One region of the Bacillus sp. FJAT-27231 genome, then DNA from elsewhere that is predicted to be linked to it. Evidence: riboswitches for the same ligand, from Rfam matches in the RefSeq annotation. Region 1 holds a riboswitch; each other region holds the start of a gene.
What was found. A riboswitch is a leader RNA that binds a small molecule or an ion and turns the genes downstream of it on or off. The one in region 1 is predicted to bind glycine.
Positions count from the first base shown of each region.

Region 2: it holds a riboswitch for glycine, as region 1 does, so the genes downstream of both, glyA (serine hydroxymethyltransferase) here and gcvT (glycine cleavage system aminomethyltransferase GcvT) in region 1, are expected to answer to the same signal.
Region 3: it holds a riboswitch for glycine, as region 1 does, so the genes downstream of both, AC623_RS19335 (iron-sulfur cluster biosynthesis family protein) here and gcvT (glycine cleavage system aminomethyltransferase GcvT) in region 1, are expected to answer to the same signal.

Region 1 is NZ_LFZU01000001.1:2,718,189-2,725,014, forward strand. It holds gene AC623_RS13050 (lipoate--protein ligase family protein) at 1-34, opposite strand, end outside; gene AC623_RS13055 (rhodanese-like domain-containing protein) at 246-566, shown strand; gene gcvPB (aminomethyl-transferring glycine dehydrogenase subunit GcvPB) at 607-2,079, opposite strand; gene gcvPA (aminomethyl-transferring glycine dehydrogenase subunit GcvPA) at 2,072-3,418, opposite strand; gene gcvT (glycine cleavage system aminomethyltransferase GcvT) at 3,440-4,540, opposite strand; glycine riboswitch at 4,626-4,706, opposite strand; glycine riboswitch at 4,710-4,800, opposite strand; gene AC623_RS13075 (DEAD/DEAH box helicase) at 4,959-6,659, shown strand; gene AC623_RS13080 (YqhG family protein) at 6,631-6,826, shown strand, end outside.
Region 2 is NZ_LFZU01000001.1:3,487,393-3,494,218, forward strand. It holds gene lpdA (dihydrolipoyl dehydrogenase) at 1-22, opposite strand, end outside; gene lipA (lipoyl synthase) at 51-929, opposite strand; gene gcvH (glycine cleavage system protein GcvH) at 1,223-1,615, opposite strand; gene sdaAA (L-serine ammonia-lyase, iron-sulfur-dependent, subunit alpha) at 1,881-2,762, opposite strand; gene AC623_RS16850 (serine dehydratase beta chain) at 2,762-3,280, opposite strand; gene glyA (serine hydroxymethyltransferase) at 3,296-4,546, opposite strand; glycine riboswitch at 4,687-4,775, opposite strand; glycine riboswitch at 4,779-4,880, opposite strand; gene AC623_RS16865 (nitroreductase family protein) at 5,039-5,665, opposite strand; gene AC623_RS16870 (winged helix-turn-helix transcriptional regulator) at 5,785-6,141, shown strand; gene AC623_RS16875 (LAGLIDADG family homing endonuclease) at 6,336-6,701, shown strand.
Region 3 is NZ_LFZU01000001.1:4,043,103-4,049,928, forward strand. It holds gene AC623_RS19325 (cytochrome d ubiquinol oxidase subunit II) at 1-940, shown strand, start outside; gene purU (formyltetrahydrofolate deformylase) at 1,318-2,220, opposite strand; gene AC623_RS19335 (iron-sulfur cluster biosynthesis family protein) at 2,232-2,528, opposite strand; glycine riboswitch at 2,654-2,742, opposite strand; glycine riboswitch at 2,746-2,846, opposite strand; gene AC623_RS19345 (SAM-dependent methyltransferase) at 2,941-3,552, opposite strand; gene msrB (peptide-methionine (R)-S-oxide reductase MsrB) at 3,670-4,119, opposite strand; partial or broken gene msrA (peptide-methionine (S)-S-oxide reductase MsrA) at 4,105-4,626, opposite strand; gene AC623_RS19355 (aldehyde dehydrogenase family protein) at 4,647-6,182, opposite strand; gene AC623_RS21650 (hypothetical protein) at 6,209-6,361, opposite strand; gene AC623_RS19360 (hypothetical protein) at 6,419-6,652, opposite strand; gene hprK (HPr(Ser) kinase/phosphatase) at 6,748-6,826, opposite strand, start outside.

The sequences.
Region 1 (6,826 bases):
CGGAATCAACAAATCTCCAAATCTCTTTTTTCATGGTGATTGCCGCCTTTTTCATGATAAATTCACCCACTTAGTGTATCAAAAGCAGAGACAAAAACAAAGAGTTATCGCTCGTTTATTTCTTTTGATTCTTCCCGCAGCCACGTTTATAATAGAAATCAGTGCATGTTTACTAGGAAGGGGTGTATCCATTGCTTTATACAATAGCTGCCATTTTAGGCGCCATCATTCTGTATACTTTATATATGTATTTTTCCCAGAAAAAAGCGGTCAAGTCGCTCTCCCAGGAAGAGTTCATTAAAGGGTACCGCAAAGCTCAGCTCATTGATGTCCGTGAACCGAACGAATTTGAAGCGGGTCACATTTTAGGCGCGCGCAACATTCCGCTTACACAAATGAAAACGCGCATGAAGGAAATTCGTCCGGACAAGCCTGTGTATCTGTATTGCCAAAGCGGCCTGCGCAGCGGCAGAGCTGCTCAGACATTGTACAAAAAAGGCTACCGCGATTTATATCACTTACAAGGCGGGTTCAAAGGCTGGACTGGAAAAGTAAAAAGTAAGTAAAAAACTGCCTCCACCGAGGCAGTTTTTCTATTGTAAACATTTAAGCGTTCTGCAATTCCCGCTCGTAACGAAGAACTGGCTTACGAGCTGCTGCTGTTTCATCAAGACGGCCGATGACGGTTGTATGCGGCGCTTCTTGAACGATTTCTGGGTTAGCTTCTGCTTCCTTCGCAATTTGAATCATAACGTCGATGAAAGCATCTAGCGTTTCTTTTGACTCTGTTTCAGTCGGTTCGATCATAATACATTCTTCCACATTTAATGGGAAGTAAATTGTAGGTGGATGGAAACCGAAGTCTAACAGACGCTTAGCAATGTCAAGCGTACGCACCCCAAGCTTTTTCTGGCGTTTTCCGCTGAGTACAAATTCATGCTTACAATGACGGTTAAACGGCAGGTCAAAATAAGGAGCAAGTCTGCGCATCATATAGTTAGCGTTTAATACCGCATATTCTGTTACCGCTTTTAAGCCATCTGGGCCCATTGAGCGGATATACGTATAAGCGCGAACATTAATGCCAAAGTTTCCGTAAAACGGTTTTACGCGGCCAATGGACTGCGGGCGGTTATAATCGAAACGATAGACGCCTTCTTCTTTCACTAGAACCGGTTTTGGCAAGTAAGGAATTAAATCCTTCTTCACGCCGACTGGACCAGAACCCGGACCGCCGCCGCCGTGAGGACCCGTAAATGTTTTATGGAGATTTAAGTGAACCACATCAAATCCCATATCTCCAGGACGGGCTTTTGACATAACGGCATTTAAGTTGGCGCCGTCATAATACACCTTGCCGCCGACACCGTGAATGATTTCAGTGATTTCTAAAATATTTTCTTCAAATAAGCCAAGTGTATTTGGATTTGTCAGCATGAGCGCTGCAGTTGTCTCGTCCGCTACCCGTCTTAAATCTTCTAAATCTACTAAGCCGTCTTCCCCAGACTTCACCGTTACCGTTTCAAAACCGGCAACTGTAGCAGAGGCTGGGTTTGTACCGTGAGCAGAATCCGGTACAATTACTTTTGTACGATTAAAGTCCCCGTTTTCTTCATGGTAAGCACGAATCATCATTAATCCCGTCCACTCACCCTGAGCTCCTGCTGCTGGCTGCAGTGTCACTTCATCCATGCCTGTAATTTCTTTTAAATGCTCTTGAAGGTCGTACAATAGCTCCATTGCTCCTTGTACAGTTTCTTCTTGTTGAAGGGGATGCACATGAGCAAAACCTTCAAAACGAGCAACGTCTTCATTAATTTTCGGATTGTATTTCATCGTACAAGAACCAAGTGGATAAAATCCAGAATCCACACCATGGTTTCTATTTGATAGCGCTGTGTAATGACGCATAATATCAAGTTCAGAGACTTCCGGAAGTTCCGGCTCTTCCTCACGTAAATATCCTGCAGGCAAAAGGGCAGACAAATCTGCTTCTGGTACATCTAATTCAGGCAGACTATAGCCAATCCGCCCTGGTTGAGACAATTCGAAAATAAGCTCTTGGTCCTTCTTATTCATGGCTATCCCCCAATTCTTTTGCAAAAAGTTCAATTTCTTCTTTTGTCCGCAGTTCTGTCACAGCAACGAGCATGCAATTTTCAAGACCATCGTAAGTAAGACCAAGGTCATAACCGCCAATAATGCCTTTTTCAAGCAGCTTTTGGTTTACTTCTCTTACCGGTTTATTGAGGCGAATAACAAATTCATTAAATACAGGTCCCTCAAACAAGACTTCTACTCCATTTTGCTTTAACGTCTCTCTAGCAAAAAATGCTTTTTGCAAGTTTTGTGTCGCGATTTCACGCACACCTTTTTTACCTAAAGCTGTCATAGCTACACTGGCTGCAAGAGCGTTAAGTGCCTGATTGGAGCAAATGTTAGAAGTCGCTTTGTCACGACGGATATGCTGCTCGCGTGCTTGCAGCGTCAATACGAAGCCGCGTTGTCCTTGATCATCATGCGTCTGGCCAACGAGACGGCCTGGCACTTTACGCATCAGCTTTTTCGTTACTGCAAAGTATCCGCAGTGCGGTCCGCCAAATTGAGCCGGAATGCCAAATGGCTGAGCGTCACCGATCACAATATCAGCACCAAATTTTCCTGGAGGTGTCAGTGCACCAAGAGCAAGTGGATTAGAAGAAACAACAAACATGGCTTTTGCGTCATGAGCCGCTTTTTCTACTTCAGAAAGTGACTCAATCGCACCGAAGAAGTTAGGATATTGAACGATCACAGCTGCTGTATCGTTATCGACTAATTCATTTAGCTGATCAATGTCTGTTACTCCATTTTTGTGCGGGATTACCACTACTTCAATGTTTTGGCCTTTTGCGTAAGTCGCTAACACATCGCGTGACTCTGGATGAACCGTTTCTGATACGAGTACTTTCTTTCTTTTCGTCTGACCAGCGCTTAGCATAGCTGCTTCCGCCAACGCTGTGCCTCCGTCATACATAGAAGAGTTCGCTACATCCATACCCGTTAATTCGCAAATCATCGTTTGGAATTCAAAGATCGCTTGCAGTTCCCCTTGGGAAATTTCTGGCTGGTACGGTGTGTAAGCTGTGTAAAATTCTGAACGAGAAATAACGTGGTCTACAATAGACGGCGTATAGTGATCATATACACCTGCCCCTAAAAAGGAAGCATATTGTTTCGCATTGATGTTTTTAGCAGCCATTGCGCTTAATTCTTTTTTCAACGCTGGTTCTGCTTTTGCTTCTTTAATATTATATAATCCCTGAAAACGTACTTTTTCAGGAATGTCGGCAAATAATTCATCTACCGTTTGGACACCCACTGTTGCAAGCATTTCCTTTTTATCCGTTTCTGTCATCGGCAAGTAACGATGCTTCATTATATTCCCCTTCTCTCTTTCTTATTTTGAGCGTTTATAAAATGGTGGTTTTACCGTTTTAGCTGTTAATTTTTTGCCGCGGATTTCTACTTGCAGCTCTTGATCAGGTACAGCATACTCTGCTTTCACTAAAGCCAGACCAATATTTTTCTTTAACGTCGGTGATTGAGTACCGGTCGTTACATGACCCACTTCTTCTTCACCGGAAAAAACAAGATAGCCGTGACGCGGAATTCCCCGATCTATCATCTCAAGACCAATCAATTTCCGCTTCGGACCATTTTCTTTCTGCTCTTTCAACACGTCTAGGCCAATAAAGTCCTCTTTGTTTGTCTTTACTGCAAAACCTAAGCCTGCTTCAAGTGGTGAAATATCATCAGCTAGCTCCTGTCCATATAAAGCAAGGTTCGCTTCAAAGCGTAAGGTATCACGCGCACCGAGTCCGCATGGAAGAAGACCGTCTTCTTTGCCAGCCTCTAAAAGATCTTCCCATAGCTTAGGGGCATCTTCACTTCGGCTATAAATCTCAAAGCCATCTTCTCCTGTGTAACCAGTTCGTGATACGAGAGCTGGTATCCCGTTAATTCTAACTTCCTGCTTAAACTTAAAAGACTTAATCTCACTTAAATCCACATCAGCCACTAGCTTTTGCAAAATTCCTTCAGCAGCAGGACCTTGAATAGCGAGTTGTGCCCAGTCTTTTGATACGTTTTCAACTTCTATATTTCCTGCTTGATGCTTCTTCAGCCAATCAAAATCTTTATCTGTATTCGCTGCATTCACAACAAGTAGATAATCATCTTCAGCTAGCATGTAGACGAGCAAATCATCGACAGCTCCGCCTTTTTCATTACACATAATCGTATAGATTGCTTGATCTGGCTGGAGCTTTGACAAGTCGTTCGTCATCATTTTTTGTAGAAAGGCTAAGGAGTCTTTTCCCTTTACTGTAATTTCCCCCATATGAGAAACATCAAAAAGCCCTGCCTTTGTGCGGACAGCCTCATGTTCTTCTTTAATACTTGAAAATTGAACAGGCAGTTCCCATCCTCCAAAATCAATCGTTTTTGCTCCAGATCGCTGGTACGATTCAAACAATGGTGTGCGCTTTAATTCTCCCATTTCCCTACCCCTTTCATTGTCTTCCTGCGGTTCAGCCCATTATTTTTGCATAAAAAAAGACAAAGAACAGCTTTTACAAGTTGTTCTCTGTCCTTGAACCTGAAAGTTTAACCTGGTAAACAGGCTGTCTTCTTTGGTGGTTTCGTTAACGAAACGCTCTCCAGAGTCGCGTCCAGCAAGAGTTCTTTTGCCTGAGAGATTCACAAAAAGCTTGTTTGCTCCTTCGGCGCTGTATAAACAGTCTCTCCCCTCGCCTTCATTCGCTATATTTAGTTAATAAATGGGCATACTATGAACATCGGATTAGAGTAAATCAACAATATTCGCTTTTTTGCAAAATGACATAATATTTTGTTCACTTACATCCTACCATTAAAGGTAAGGTTTCGGCAACATATTTTATAAAGGAGTTTTTCAAATGGATGTGGAAATTTATTTCGATCATAGCTGGGAAGAGGAATTAGAAAAAAGACTCGAACAAGATGGGCCTTGGGGGAGCTGGCCGCTTTTCCAATCGACTATTAATATGGAAAGACGAATGATGGTCCCTGATTTTGAAGGATTGTTAGCTCCTAGCTTTCTGCCGGAACTTACGGCTCTTCCGCATCAGCTTGAAGCAGCTAGAAGAGTAGTGGAAGAAATGAATGGCAAAGCTATTTTAGCGGATGAAGTAGGACTCGGCAAAACAATCGAAGCTGGGCTAGTATTAAAAGAGTATTTGATTCGCGGCCTCGTGAAAAAAGTTTTAATCTTAGCTCCGGCTTCTCTCGTTTCTCAATGGGCCCATGAGTTAACTACTAAATTTTACATTCCTGCTATTGCCCAAAAGAAGTTTTATGCCTGGGATGAGCATGATATCGTCATTTCCTCGATCGATACAGCCAAACGAAGTCCGCACAAGGAAAAAATTTATGAACAAGACTATGACTTAGTTATTATTGATGAAGCTCATAAATTAAAAAACCATAAAACAAAAAACTATCAATTTGTCCGTCACTTAAAAAAGAAATTTTGCCTATTACTCACAGCGACACCTATTCAAAACCGGCTTGATGAAATGTTCCATCTCGTTTCGCTATTAAAGCCTGGTCATTTGGGAAGCGAAGGACAGTTTAGTGAGCAGTTTAAAAAAGGAGACCGGCAAGTACAAAACCATCACCATTTAATTAAGCTCATGAATAAAGTGATGATTCGTAACCGTCGGCAGGATACAGGTGTGGAGTGGACAGCCAGAAAAGTAGAATCCGTTAAAGTGACTTTCACAGAGGAAGAACGCTCGCTCTATCAAGCTCTTGAACAGCTCGTCCGCAGCCAGCCAGATGATGTACGGTCTGCTTTTTCCTTGCTTACTTTGCAGCGGGAAGCCTGCAGCAGCAAAGAAGCCGTCTTTTTCACCTTAAGAAACATGGCGAAGAAGCTGAATGGAAACCATCTTGATTTTCCAGAGAGTTTTCAAAACGCTTTGTCACATATACAGAACATTACGCACAACTCTAAAGCAGAAAAAGCACTTCAGCTCGTTCAATCGATTAATGACAAAGTAATTATTTTTACTGAATACCGGGCAACGCAGCTATATTTACAGTGGTTCTTTAAACAAAACGGGATTACATCCGTCCCCTTCCGCGGTGGGTTTAAACGCGGAAAGAAAGATTGGATGAAGCAGCTTTTCGAGAAGCAGGCTCAGATTCTAATCGCGACGGAAGCGGGCGGCGAAGGATTAAACCTACAATTTTGCCACCATGTCATTAATTTTGATCTTCCCTGGAATCCAATGCGACTTGAACAGCGGATCGGCCGTGTTCATCGATTCGGACAAACAAAAGATGTGTGCATTTATAACTTCAGCATTGAAGATACAATTGAAGACCGAATTCTGCAGCTGCTCTATGAAAAAATCCATCTATTTGAGCAGGCTGTCGGGCAACTAGATGATATTTTAGAGAGAATCGATCTTCCTAATATGCAGGAACATTTAGTGGATATTTTTCAGCACTCCAAAACAGAAGGAGAGCTGCACGTCAAAATGAAAAACCTTGAAGCGGCCATCGAATTAGCCAACGAGTGGAAAAAAGAGGAGGAGCGCTTTAGTGAAGAACGAAATTCATCTATTTCTTGAAGACTATTTTAAAGCCACTGAATGTACTTTTTTAGAGAAAACAGAAGGGTCACTTAGTGTCAAACTAACGCCTGCCATTGATAAAGAATTGATGAATCGGCCTTTTTATTGGCATTATGCCGAAAAAACTGGAATGAAAGCGGAGCCGCTTTCCGTAACCTTCATTA
Region 2 (6,826 bases), 770 kb from region 1:
TCACAAGATCGTATACTCCCATTTTGTTCTCCCCTTTTTATTTACTCACTTTATCGGTTCGATACAGCAGCACGAACCTGTTCATCTGCATGATAGGAAGAACGAACGAGCGGGCCTGCCTCGCAATGACTGAATCCTTTCGATAAAGCAATCTCCTTTAATTCATTGAATTCTTCTGGACTCCAATATTTCTGCACCTTTAAATGTCGTTTTGTTGGTTGTAAATACTGTCCAATGGTTACGATGTCTACGTTGTTAGCCAATAGGTCATCCATCGTTTCAATAATTTCTTCTTTTGTTTCTCCGAGCCCAATCATAATGCTGGATTTCGTCGGCGTAAGCGGATTTAGTTCTTTTGCTCTTCTTAAAAGTTCAAGAGAACGCTCATAAGTTGCCCGCGCACGGACTCTCGGCGTTAATCTTCTTACCGTTTCAATATTGTGATTTAAAATATCTGGTTTGGCATCCATTAACAGCTTTAAATTTTCATATTTTCCGTTCATATCAGAAGGCAATACTTCAATGCTGCAAAACGGGTTGCGTTCTCTTACGGCTCTTACCGTTTCGGCAAAAACTCCTGCGCCGCCGTCTTTTAAATCATCACGAGCTACAGCCGTAATGACCACATGCTTTAACCCCATTTGCTCGACTGATTCTGCTACACGCTTCGGCTCGTTCCAATCTAGTTCCGTTGGAAGGCCAGTCTGCACAGCACAGAAACGGCAGGCGCGCGTGCAGACACTTCCTAAAATCATAAAGGTTGCCGTTTTACGCACAGCCCAGCATTCGTGGATATTAGGACATTTTGCTTCTTCACAAACCGTGTGCAGCTTTTTTTCACGCATCATTTTCTTTAGTCCTGTATAATCTTCGTTTGTATTTAATTTAATTTTGAGCCATTCCGGTTTGCGGACATACTCATTCGCCATATCATCCACTCCTACCACGCTTGACTTAATTTTGACTTAATTAAAACCACTAGAATGAGCAGGTTAGAAAGTACTTTTTCATGCCCTTCATTCACAGTGGTTTCGCCTTACATTCATACATAATGGAATGTCTTCCGTCTCTTTCTCTTGTATGTCATGCAGTATTGAGCTGTCCTAGCTACCGATTGTGCGAAAGATAGAACGGAAAACTGTGTGCTTGATTGTTCATCCCTGACGAAAAACTTCCCCTTCTCTTGTTTTACATAAAGGAGGGAATAGCGTTCATGCTCTGCTTACTCTTCTTCACGAATAAATTCTTGGTAGCCATTTTCGCTTAAAAGTTCTTTAAGCTCTTCTGGATTAGACATTTCTACTTCAATTAACCAGCCGTCTTCATATGGCTGCTCGTTAATTAACGCAGGTTCATCTTCTAATAGCTCATTCACTGTCACGACCGTGCCAGATACAGGAGAGAATAACTCTGATACCGCCTTGACCGATTCAATTGTTCCCATCGATTCATTTGCTGCTACTTCGCCATCCACTTCTGGATTTTCTACGAATACGATATCACCCAACTGTTTTTGTGCATAATCAGAAATACCGATTCTTACACGGTTTCCACTTAGTTGAAATACCCATTCGTGCTCTTTGCTATATAGTAAATCTGCAGTCGCTTTTGTCATTGTTTCTTTTCTCCCTTTCTCTACAACGCTTTTTCTTTTATTTATATAAAAACTTAGTAAACCCCTTTTGTGTAAGACAGCACCTCTATCGTGACGTCTTTTTTGTGCATGGATGGGTACAGCTCCCAAAAGCTATACCCTATCCTTTCTTCCCTCTGAAAATACGTAGCGATCAAACTCACGCTTCCCCTTTTATCGTGATGTTAGATCCAGACATCATGTTGTTCCCCCTGCATGATGTCTGGATTGACTTACGAACTTCTCGTTATTTTTTACTGCAAAACAGCCGTTCTTTAACCTTGAGTCCCGTTTCCGTTACGGCAAGGCCCCCAAGAGCTGTTTCCCGGAGTGTTCTTGGCATGTCTTTCCCTACCTTATACATTGCCTCAATCACTTCATCACACGGAATCCGGCTTTCTACTCCGGCAAGAGCCAGATCGGCAGCTGAAAAAGCAATGGATGTGCCAATTGCATTTCGTTTAACGCAAGGCACTTCGACAAGACCGGCAACAGGATCACAAACTAATCCCAAAAGAGATTTCATTGCTATAGCGGTTGCATGTACCGCTTGCTGCGGGCTTCCTCCCTTTAATTCCGTAATGGTACCGGCAGCCATCGCAGCTGCCGAGCCAACCTCTGCCTGACAACCGCCAGCAGCCCCTGAAATAAATGAGCGATTGGCAATTACATACCCAAGCATGCTAGCCGTAAATAATCCCATAACCAAATCTTTAAAAGGCGTTCCATCATTTTGATGCAGGGAGAATAGCACGCCAGGTAAAATGCCTGCTGCTCCAGCAGTTGGAGTGGCTACAATAACACCCATTCGAGCATTGCTCTCTGAAGTAGCGAGTGAAAATGTCATAGCCTGGCTAATATAGCTGCCTGTAAGCGGTTTTCCAGACTTCACGTACTCTCCCATCTTAACGGCATCTCCCCCTGAAATACCGCTTGGTGCAGGAGAGGAATCCTTTGTTCCAATATCAACGGCTTCCTTCATCTTGATCAATCGTTCTTCCATCATACGAAGAATCGTTTGTTGATCTCTTCCTGACTTCTTTTCTTCCAGCATCAGCATGGTTTCACCGATCGTTTTCTGTTCCTTTTCACAGAATTCCAGAAGTTCTCTCATTGATAAAATTTCCATCAGGCATTCCTCGCAATTTCTTCTCTTAATCGGTACACTTGGTAGTTTTTAGCCAAGGCTGAAAAATCATCGCTTGTGCTCAGACGGATATCCACCATTCGTCCGTTAATCATAAAGATTTTAGATAAACCGCCTCCTAGCGAAGCTCCGCCTACTTTTACAAGATGATCCCCTCTTTTTGCGGTTACCATCGTTGTATTGGGATGATCAAAGAATAGGCAAGACCCTTGAGGTTCAATCGTGTAATCAAGACCCGCTTTATATGCAAGCTGCAATGCATGCCGAATTCCCGGGTCATCCGTACCCATGCCGAGTAATCCGCCAAGAAGTGCTTTATCTGTCCCATGGCCTTGATACGTTTCAGCAAAAGAGTCGTAGAAAATAATGTCTGCCTCTTCAGGACAACCATCCAGCAGTTCATAAATGAATTTGCCAATCGACACAACACCAGCAGTATGGGAACTTGATGGTCCAACCATAATAGGTCCGATAATATCAAAGCAACTCTGAAATTCCATTATGATGCTCCTTTCTTATACGTTGATCGGCTGTTGGAATAACGGATAAACTCCGCAGATAGACGCAGTTTTTTCTTTAGCCTCTGCCACCACTGCCGGCTCCCCTTTACTTTTCAGTACAGCAGCAATCACTTGGGCAATCTGTTCCATTTGTTCTTCTTTCATTCCGCGCGTTGTTAAGGCAGCAGTTCCCATCCGGACTCCGCTCGTCACAAAAGGACTTTCTGGATCGTAAGGAATCGTATTCTTATTCACTGTGATTCCTGCTTCTTCAAGCAGACGCTCTGCTTCTTTTCCAGTTAACCCCCATGGGCGCACATCTAGCAAAATCAGATGATTATCCGTTCCTCCAGAGACGAGAGCTGCTCCTTCTTTCTTTAATACTTCCCCAAGTTTTTGGCTGTTTTTAATCACCTGTTTGGCGTAATCTTTAAAGGCTGGCTGTAGAGCTTCGTTAAAAGCAACCGCTTTTGCGGCAATGATATGCATCAACGGTCCACCTTGAATACCAGGGAATACCGCTTTGTTAACCGCTTTAATGATCTCTTCGTCGTTCGTTAAAATAAAGCCGCCGCGTGGTCCTCTTAATGTTTTATGGGTCGTGCTTGTCACTACATCTGCATAAGGAATCGGAGAAGGGTGAAGACCGGCTGCTACAAGTCCCGCGATGTGTGCCATGTCTACCATGAACTTTGCACCCACTTGATCGGCAATTTCTTTGAATCTGGCAAAATCAATCGTCCTTGGGTAAGCGCTTGCACCAGCAATAATTAATTTGGGCTTTTCTTTACGAGCCATCGCCTCTACTTCGTCATAATCAATTAATTGTGTATCTTCCTTGACTCCGTAAGAAACTACTTCAAACCACTTGCCAGAGATGCTTACAGGACTTCCGTGAGTTAAATGCCCGCCGTGCGAAAGATTCATCCCCATAATTTTGTCGCCAGGCTGAAGCAATGCATAAAAAACGGCAAGGTTCGCCTGTGCCCCTGAATGAGGCTGAACATTGGCATACTTGGCACCGAACAGTGTCGTTAACCGTTCAATCGCTGTCCGCTCTGCCACATCAACAAATTCACAGCCGCCGTAATAACGTTTCCCCGGATAACCCTCAGCATATTTATTTGTCATGACGCTTCCCATTGCTTCTAAAACATCCGTGCTGACAAAGTTCTCTGATGCAATCAACTCCAGCGTTTCATGCTGGCGACGTTTCTCATGCTCAATCGCTTCGAAAATAGTGAAATCATTATTTTGCAAACTCATCTCTACGCCTCCTATTCGTTTACATTTCGTTCGCTCGCTGCTGAATAACCAAGCTTTTTCACTCTTCTCTTTTAGAAAAGTGCTCTATCTCGTCACCTTTTCTGCACGCAAAAAAGGACAGAAAAGGGTAACGTTCCCTTCTCTGTCCTTTTACCTGAGAGTTTAACTCCATCCAGCGATCGGATTGAGTCTTCCCCTTTGGTGGCGTATTTAAACGCGCTCTCCAGAGGTGCGTCCCATTGTGGTTCTTCTACCTGAGAGATTAGTTCCAAGGGTCTTTTTTGGAACTTGCTCCTTCGGTGGCTCATTACTCGCACTCTCCCACAATCGTCATCCGCTATGTTTCGTTTAGAATATTAAAAATAGTTGTAATTGTCAACTGTTTTTTGATTAATTTGTTATTTTTTTATCGTTAATAAAATGAACAAAGGAGCATCCCGCAAAATCGCGGAATGCTCCTTCACTCCCCTATTGATAGAGGTATTTATTTAATTAGATAAAACGAACCATTTCTTCAAGCGGCAGCCGGGTCGTTTTATGAGCTGGCGCAGCGGCCTTGCCAAGAGCGATTAAAACAATTGGAATATATCTTTCTGGCACATCAAACCGCTCAGCAAATTTTTGCTTATCAAATCCACCCATCGTTACCGTATCGTAACCATTCGCTTTGGCAATCAGCATAAGCTGCATCGAGACGAGGCCTGTGTCAAATGAAGCAATATTAGCTCTTGCTTCAACAGGCGCATTAGGATAAGTATTATTCGTATTCTGAATTAGCTTGTTCATGCTCGCTTCGTCGATGAAACCTGCCTCATAGCTGCTGCGGTATACTTTTTCGACATTCTTGTACATCTCAATATCACCTAAAACGGCAATAACTGCTGAAGATGTCTCAACTTGCTCCTGATTATAAGCAATAGCCTTCAGTTCCTTCTTCGTTTCTTCATCATCAATGACGATAAAGCGCCACGGCTGAAGATTACTAGATGATGGAGCTAACATGGCTTCTTGCAGCATTTCCTCTATTTCCTGTCTCGGAATTTTATAATGTGGATCATATTTTCTAACAGAATGTCGATTGCGAATGACTTCTGATAAGCTTGGCATCGTTGTTATCATACTTTTCCCTCCCAATTAAACTTACTAATAGTAAGTTCAAAAATAAGCTTACTACTAGTAAGCTTGGGTTGTCAAATACTCTATGCTAAAATTAAGATAAAAACATTGAGGTTATCAGAATGAGCGAACAAAATGAATGGAATTGTCTTCAGAAGAAACATAAAGACAAAGCGACGATTTGCGATAACTTTCACCATACGATTGAATTCATTGGCAAGCGTTGGATGGGAATCATTATTTATACTTTGCTAAAGGGTGATAAAAGATATCACGAATTGCTAAATGAAATCTCTGGCATCTCTGACCGGCTCCTCACAGAACGGCTGCGGGAGCTAGAAAACGAAGGACTAGTCGTAAAGAAGACATTCGAATCCTCCCCAAGAAAAGTCATCTATTCCTTAACCCCAATCGGCAGAGAACTGGAAGATGTCATCACGGCTGTTATGCGCTGGGTTAGTAAGGCTTCTCGTATCTAAACCCTATACTTGGATCATTATCTAAATAAAAACTTAATTTTTATTATCCTTTCTTAGAAAAATAGACTCATAGAAATAACAATTCTATGTTTTGAAGCTTCTATACAAGTTGATGATCATCACAACTTGACGAGTTTTTTCTTTCATAAAGCTTCCATTTTTTCAGGAATAACAATAATTTAGGGGGAGAGGACATGAAAGATTGGGAAGCGGGCTATTTAGCAGGAATTATAGACGGGGAAGGCTCTATCACACTAACTAGAATGCATCAAAGAGAACATCGGCGTCCTTGCATTACCATTTCTTCGTCGGATAAAGAGCTTCTTCTATACATTCAAACACTGACCGGCGGAGCCATTAGTAACAAGAAGAATTATAAGCCTGGCCTTCACAAGGACTCTTATACATTGTCTATAAAGAACAAAGAGAGTGTGTTGATTATTTTAAAAGAAGTTTCCCCCTATCTCAGAATAGATAAAAAAGAAATCGAGCCAAATGGATATTGGAACACTACGACAGAGTCACTCCTCGAAATGGAAAGTATACAACAGCTATGCTAAAAGCAAAATTATTATTTGAGGAAGCCTTTTTTAACATATAAAAACTGTTAAAGACCTCCTTCTCGTTCACGAACACAAAAAGACTTGCCACGTTTGGCAAGTCTTTTAATTAACTAGATAATATC
Region 3 (6,826 bases), 1.3 Mb from region 1:
GATTTACATAAACCGGGAAAAAACAAGGGCGACGAATATTGCCAACCGCTACTTATCCCCCACTTGGGAAGTGACAAACACGTTTATCGTCGCCTTAGTTGTTGCTGTGTATAGCTTATTTCCGAAGGCCGCTTACACGCTCGGTACAATTCTGCTCGTTCCAGGAAGCATGATTTTGTTATTACTGGCGGTCAGAAGTGCCTTCTTAGTCTTTTCAAATATTGCAACTGAGTATAAAAAGCCGCTAACGTATGTTTCAGGTATTACCGGCATTTTAATTCCCGGCCTGTTAATTAGTGTGCTGCCAGTTGCTCACGGCGCATTCATCGAGTACGAAGGCGGTCACCCGTCTTTAAACCTCCAAAAGCTGTTTACGAGCCCGAATGAATATGCCTTTATCGGCTTTGCGATTAGCAGCACCCTTTTTTTGTCTTCTTTATTGCTAGCAGATTATTCGAAAACCTCTAATGAAATGGAGGCTTACAAAGTTTATTTAAGAGACTGCCGCATTTTAGGTCCTATTTCATTGTTAATGGCTTTTGCGATTATGCTGACTTTAAGAGCAGAAACACCTTGGCTATACACACGCATGATGAATGATTTGCCTTTGTTGTTCGTTTCACTCGGCTTCTTTTTAATTGGCGGGATTAGTCTGTTCCTTCCATCCTTTCCGAACAAAGAAGAGAGGGGAATGCCAAGAATTGCCGTCATTGCGGTTACAATTCAATATTTCATTGCTAGTTATGTGTACGGGAAAGCTCATTTGCCGTATATGGTCTATCCTAACGTAACGATTCAATCAGGCTTCACAGACCCCAATTCTTTTATGGCTGTGTTCATCACGTACATTGCCGGCTTTGCCATTCTCTTTCCCGGCTTTATTTATTTTTGGAGATTGTTTATGCACGATAAAAAATACTTGCGGCAAAAAAGTTCCTAGCCATGAAAAAAGCTTAACGGGCTACAAGCCCGTTAAGCTTTTAGACTATTGAGAAACGTTGGCTTTCTTCGTTGCTCGCCAGATACTGCGCCTCGAAAGACAAACTTTTTCAATCAGCCTGATGATATATAAAGTAGACTTTGCTTACAATCATTCCTACCAATAAAAAACGATGGTGAACAGCCTAAAAGCTTTGCTTTATTGCTGCCAATAATCCAGCACGGACGTAACCAGTACTGACAACGCGTAGATAAGCAAAATGACTTGTAACAAGTTTACTTTTCTCTTGCGTTGATTTATGAAAAAAAGCCCTATACAGATAATTGCTAGGAGGATACTCGTCACATTGAGTAAAAGTTGGTTTTCTACCATTGCTCTTACGTAAACACGATTGTTTTATTACCATGAACAATAATTTTATCCTCCACATGCCAGGAAACCGCCTCAGCAAGTACACTTCTTTCTACATGACGACCAGCAATCTTAAGGTCTTCTGCTGTGTAACGGTGATTTACCCGCAGGATGTCCTGTTCAATAATCGGTCCCTCATCTAGCTCGTTTGTCACATAATGCGCAGTCGCTCCAATTAATTTTACCCCACGGTTAAAAGCTCGCACATAAGGATTTGCCCCTACAAATGCCGGCAAGAAAGAGTGATGGATGTTAATGATTTGATTTGGATATTTTGATATAAAACCAGGAGAAAGGATTTGCATGTATCTCGCTAAGACAATAAAGTCTACTTTTCCTTCCATTAGTTCCATTGCTTTTTGTTCCGCCTCTTCTTTCGATTCATGGGAAAGCGGAATATGGTAATACGGAATGCCATAGCTCTCTACTACTTCTTTTAAATCTGGATGGTTACTAATCACCATTGGAATTTCAACTGGGAGCTCCTTTGATTTCCAGCGCCAAATTAATTCTAACAGACAATGATCCGCCTTAGAGACAAAGATAGCCATGCGCTTGGCTTTTTCTTTGTTTCTTAATTCCCACTCCATTGGATAGGACTCGGATAACTCCCGCAACCCTTGTTCAAGCTTCTCAACGGCTGTATCCGTCTCTTCCATATCAAATTCAATTCTCATAAAGAAAATGCCGTCTTTTGGATTCGTCGTATGCTGGTCAAATTGAACAATATTCGCTTTGTGCTCCAGCAAAACATTTGACACAGCTGAAATAATGCCCGGCTTTTCCGGACAAGTGACTAACAATTTAAAGTAATTAAGATTCCCCTTTTTATGCAAAACTCTTCCTCCATCCTTAAATGTTATATTCATTTCAAAAAGAACTACTCTATCGCACAGTCGCTTGAAGTAAAGCTTTCCCCCACTAGAAAACCTAATTCTTCTGTGTAATCAACCTGTGTTTCTGTATCTAAGTACCGTTCGGTAAAACGATCCATTCGAATTTCAATTCCTTGACAGTCAATCACTTTATCATTTCGGCGCGGCTCATCAAATACAAGCTGAAACCTCACAGATACACCACATCCGCCAGCGACATCCGCATCAATTCTTGGACTATTCTTTTCCTCTAGTACCATTGCTTTTAACTGTTTTACAGCCGGCTCTGTTAATCTGATCACGATTATTCCACCCCTTCCTGTAAGCGTTTTCCCTGGTATATACCCTTCTCCATTTGTCGGCTTTCAACCACTTCCCGACACTTTTTATACACGCAAAAAAGGACAGAAAAGGGTAACGTTCCCTTCTCTGTCCTTTTACCTGAGAGTTTAACTCCATCCAGCGATCGGATTGAGCCTTCCCCTTTGGTGGCGTATTTAAACGCGCTCTCCAGAGGTGCGTCCCATTGTGGTTCTTCTACCTGAGAGATTGATTCCAAGGGTCTTTTTGGAACTTGCTCCTTCGGTGGCTCACTGCTTGCACTCTCCCACAATCGTCATCCGCTATTTTCATTCAGAATAATTGAAATATTAATGATTGTCAATTGCTTTTATTTTTCTTTGACGATTCCGCTTACAAAAAAAGAGGGAACCATTAGTATCCCTCATGACGAAAAATCAAAAACCGTTCATTGTCATTCTTTTCATAGAGCCCTGGCACCTTCACTTCTTTTAAAAGCTGAAATGGAGTATACATCTCGAGAAATTGAATGTATTCGGCCGTTGGGTAGTAAAGAACAATATCAACAGACCGCTGTTGTTCTTCAACTGAGCTCATAATATTGTGAACGACTTTCATAAAAATTTGGATAGAAAACGGGTTAAAAAAATAAAAGCGATTATCTTCCTTCCCAATTTTATAGTCCTCTGCGGCACAACATTCAAAGCGGATAGAACGAACGGGACTCTTTTTTTTCTTCATATACTCGGCCAGATTTTCAATCGCTTCCTGGTATAGCTGTCCATTCACCTCAACCCCCGTGCCCCGCACGTTAAACCGATAGTGAATATAAAATAACAGACGCCCTTTTCCACAGCCGAAGTCTACGACTCCGTCCGTTCTCTTTAGCTCGTATTCCCGGAACAACTCGTCTATTGCTTCATAAGGGGTTGCTTCATAACGATTATAATGAAGCGACTGATAGAGCCATTCCCATGTGCCGCCTGTCTGAATTTTGAGCAGACGGTCGTACTCTTTTTCATTCATTGCAGTTCCCCAATTCGTTTTTCTCTATTATAAGACAGCCGCTTTCTCCTGCTCAAATAACGATCCTATCTCTGTGGTCAGTAAAATGGCGAACATGGCGAGTAACGGACACTCCCCTTACTCAAACAAGCTTTTAAACTCTCCATATCCTTCTTCGTCTAGCTTATCCTTTGGCACAAAGCGAAGAGCGGCTGAATTAATGCAGTAGCGCGCCCGATCTGGACCGGGACCGTCATCGAACACATGGCCTAAGTGGGAATCAGAGGTTTTCGCCCGTACTTCAATCCGCCTCATGCCATGAGAAGTATCGAGCTTTTCCTCTAACTCTATACGGCGCAAGGGCTTTGTAAAACTCGGCCAGCCGCAGCCAGCATCATATTTATCAGTCGAACTAAACAATGGCTCTCCTGAAATAATGTCGACGTAAATCCCCTCTTCTATATGATTCCAATACTCATTGCGAAACGGTGGTTCCGTTGCGTTATGCTTTGTCACTTCATATTGAAGCGGTGTTAATTCTTGACGCAATTGCTCATCTGTTTTCCGATTCTTCCAATTTTCACGAATAAACTTTGCCCGTCCAGACCCTTCTCTATAAAGATTATAATGGAAAGGGTTCTTTTTATAATAATGCTGATGCTTCTCCTCCGCCCGGTAAAAAGGACCTGCCGGCAGGATGGCCGTTACAACGGGCTTTTGAAAACGGCCGCTCGCTTCAAGCGCTGTCTTCGAAGCCTCTGCTAATTCTTTTTGTTCTTCGTCATGATAAAAAATCGCCGTTTTATAAGACAAGCCCCGATCATTAAATTGCCCGCCCGCATCTGTCGGATCAATTTGCTGCCAGAATAGTTCCACTAATTTTTTATAGGGAAAAACAGCCGGGTCAAACTTTATTTGGACCGCCTCATAGTGGCCGGTTGTATCAGAGCAAACCTCTTCATATGTCGGATTTTCCGTGTGACCGCCTGTGTAGCCTGAAACAACCTCTTTAATTCCCGGCTGCTCGTCAAAAGGCGAGACCATGCACCAGAAACATCCTCCGGCAAACGTAGCTAACTTCCATTGTTCAGCCATGAAACAACACTCCTTTACCTCTATTTTTTGTTTCCAATCTTCAAAAGTTTTTTATATGCCGATAAAAATTGACCCCAATCCCTTTTTTCACCCCAAAAGCTGCGAATGAGATTGGCAAATGCTTCATACTTTCCTTCATAAGGGAACCAGTTCACTTCTCTTTTCTTATGACCCTTGTCTACCATAACAGCGGTCTGCACACAAAAACTCTGCATGCCCACATCTCCATGATAAGCGCCGATCCCTCCTTCTTTTACTCCTCCATAAGGAAGATAAGGATTGGCTACAGTGATAATGACATCGTTAATCACAGCATTTCCCGATATGAGCCGGGATACAATCCGTTTCCCCCGATCTAAGTCGGCCGTCCAAACGCTGGCATTCAGGCCAAAGCGGGTATCATTCGCTAAAGCAATGGCTTCCTCTTCCGTCTCAAAGGACATAACCGGCAGCACCGGTCCAAATGTTTCTTCTTGCATAATCGCCATTTCGTGATCAACCTTCGTTAATATTATAGGTTTAATAAACATCTGATCCTCCCCCCACTGATCGGGATGGTCACCGGCAATCAATTCTGCCCCTTTTTCGAGTGCGTCTTTTACATGTGCTTTAATGATGGCGGTTTGTTGAGGGAAGGTCATCGAACCAATATCGCTGTCAGCAGCTGTCCCTTGCTTTAAAGCTTGTGCTTCCTGAACTAAACGGTCGACAAACTCTTGATAGATGGACTTGTCCACATACACCCGTTCAACTGACATACACACTTGACCGCTATTTGTAAAAGCTCCCCAAATAGCTCCTTGTACAGCTCTTTCCATATTGGCATCGGCGCAAACAATCATCGGATCTTTGCCGCCAAGTTCCAACAAAGTCGGGATCAATTGTTTGGCTGCTTCTGCTTGAATAATTTTTCCTGTTCGGACAGAACCCGTAAAGTGAATAAAATCAGGCTTTCCTTTTACGAGGGCTGCGCCTAGTTCCTTGCCGCCATGGGCAACTTGCAATAGACCAGCGGGAAAACCAGCTTGTTCAAATAACTGTTCAATCAGTACTCCCACCATCGGGGTAATTTCCGATGGCTTTAAAATAACAGCATTTCCCGCAACGAGCGCTTCCACAATCGGAATCATCGAAAGCTGAAACGGAAAATTCCACGGAGAGATGACTAATACTGTTCCCCGCGGCTTGTATTCAATGTAAGAGTATTTTCCAATAAATGCAATCGGCGTTTTTACTTTTCTTGTTTTCAACGCCGCTGCCGCCCTCTTTTCAATATGTGAAATGGAATCTACAACGGTCATTACTTCCGTTGTTAAAGCTTCAACAGCAACTTTTCCAGTGGAATCATGAATGACTTTCACGATATCGTCTAACTGTTCCACAATAGAAAGCCTTAGCTTTTGAAGGAAATGAACCCTTTCGGAAATTGACAAGCCAGACCAAGTTAAAAAGGCTTTATTCGCGTTGGTATATAGGTCTTTAGCTCTCTCTAAAGGCGTCTCTTCTAGTGTGCCAATTACCTTCTTCGTTGCCGGACTTTTCACCGTCCATGTCATGTCTGTTCCTCCTTAATGAACCACAATCATCTTGTCGTGACTTTTCGATGCTTCTGATAAAATTGTACAGCAGCTGGAACATAATCGGCAAAGTCTGGACACTGAATGCCGGCACCTTTTAGCTCTCTTATCGCTTCTGGACGGTCATACTCTGTTTTCAATAGAAAATACTGAATCATCTCTTTTTCTGCCAGGATCCACCGCCGATAGCAAGGAAGAAACAATAGGTAGCGGAATCATATATTGGATGTTTGGCCTATTAGCGTTTCACAAATGACCCGATAGACATCCTTTGTTTTATAAAGGTTCGGATCTGTTAAAGGATAAACCTTATTTTCGCCTCTCGGGTCCAGTGCTAAAAAGCAAGCGGCACTTACAATGTAATCAACCGGAACTAAGTTAAATCCTCCTTCTCCTTTTCCAAGGTAAGGAATCGGTAACCTCGCAAGCTTATCTAAAAATCTCATCATAAAATAAGGCCCATCAAAATGGCATTCACTCATTACAAAAAAAGACAGGCCGTACCCAAAGAGGTCGTGTCTGTCTTTTGCTTATCCATAAGTGGTCATTCTTTATCAGAATCGGAAAACTCGGATTCAATTCGTTTCATGAATTCTTCTGCAGCACTGTACCCTTGCTGCTGC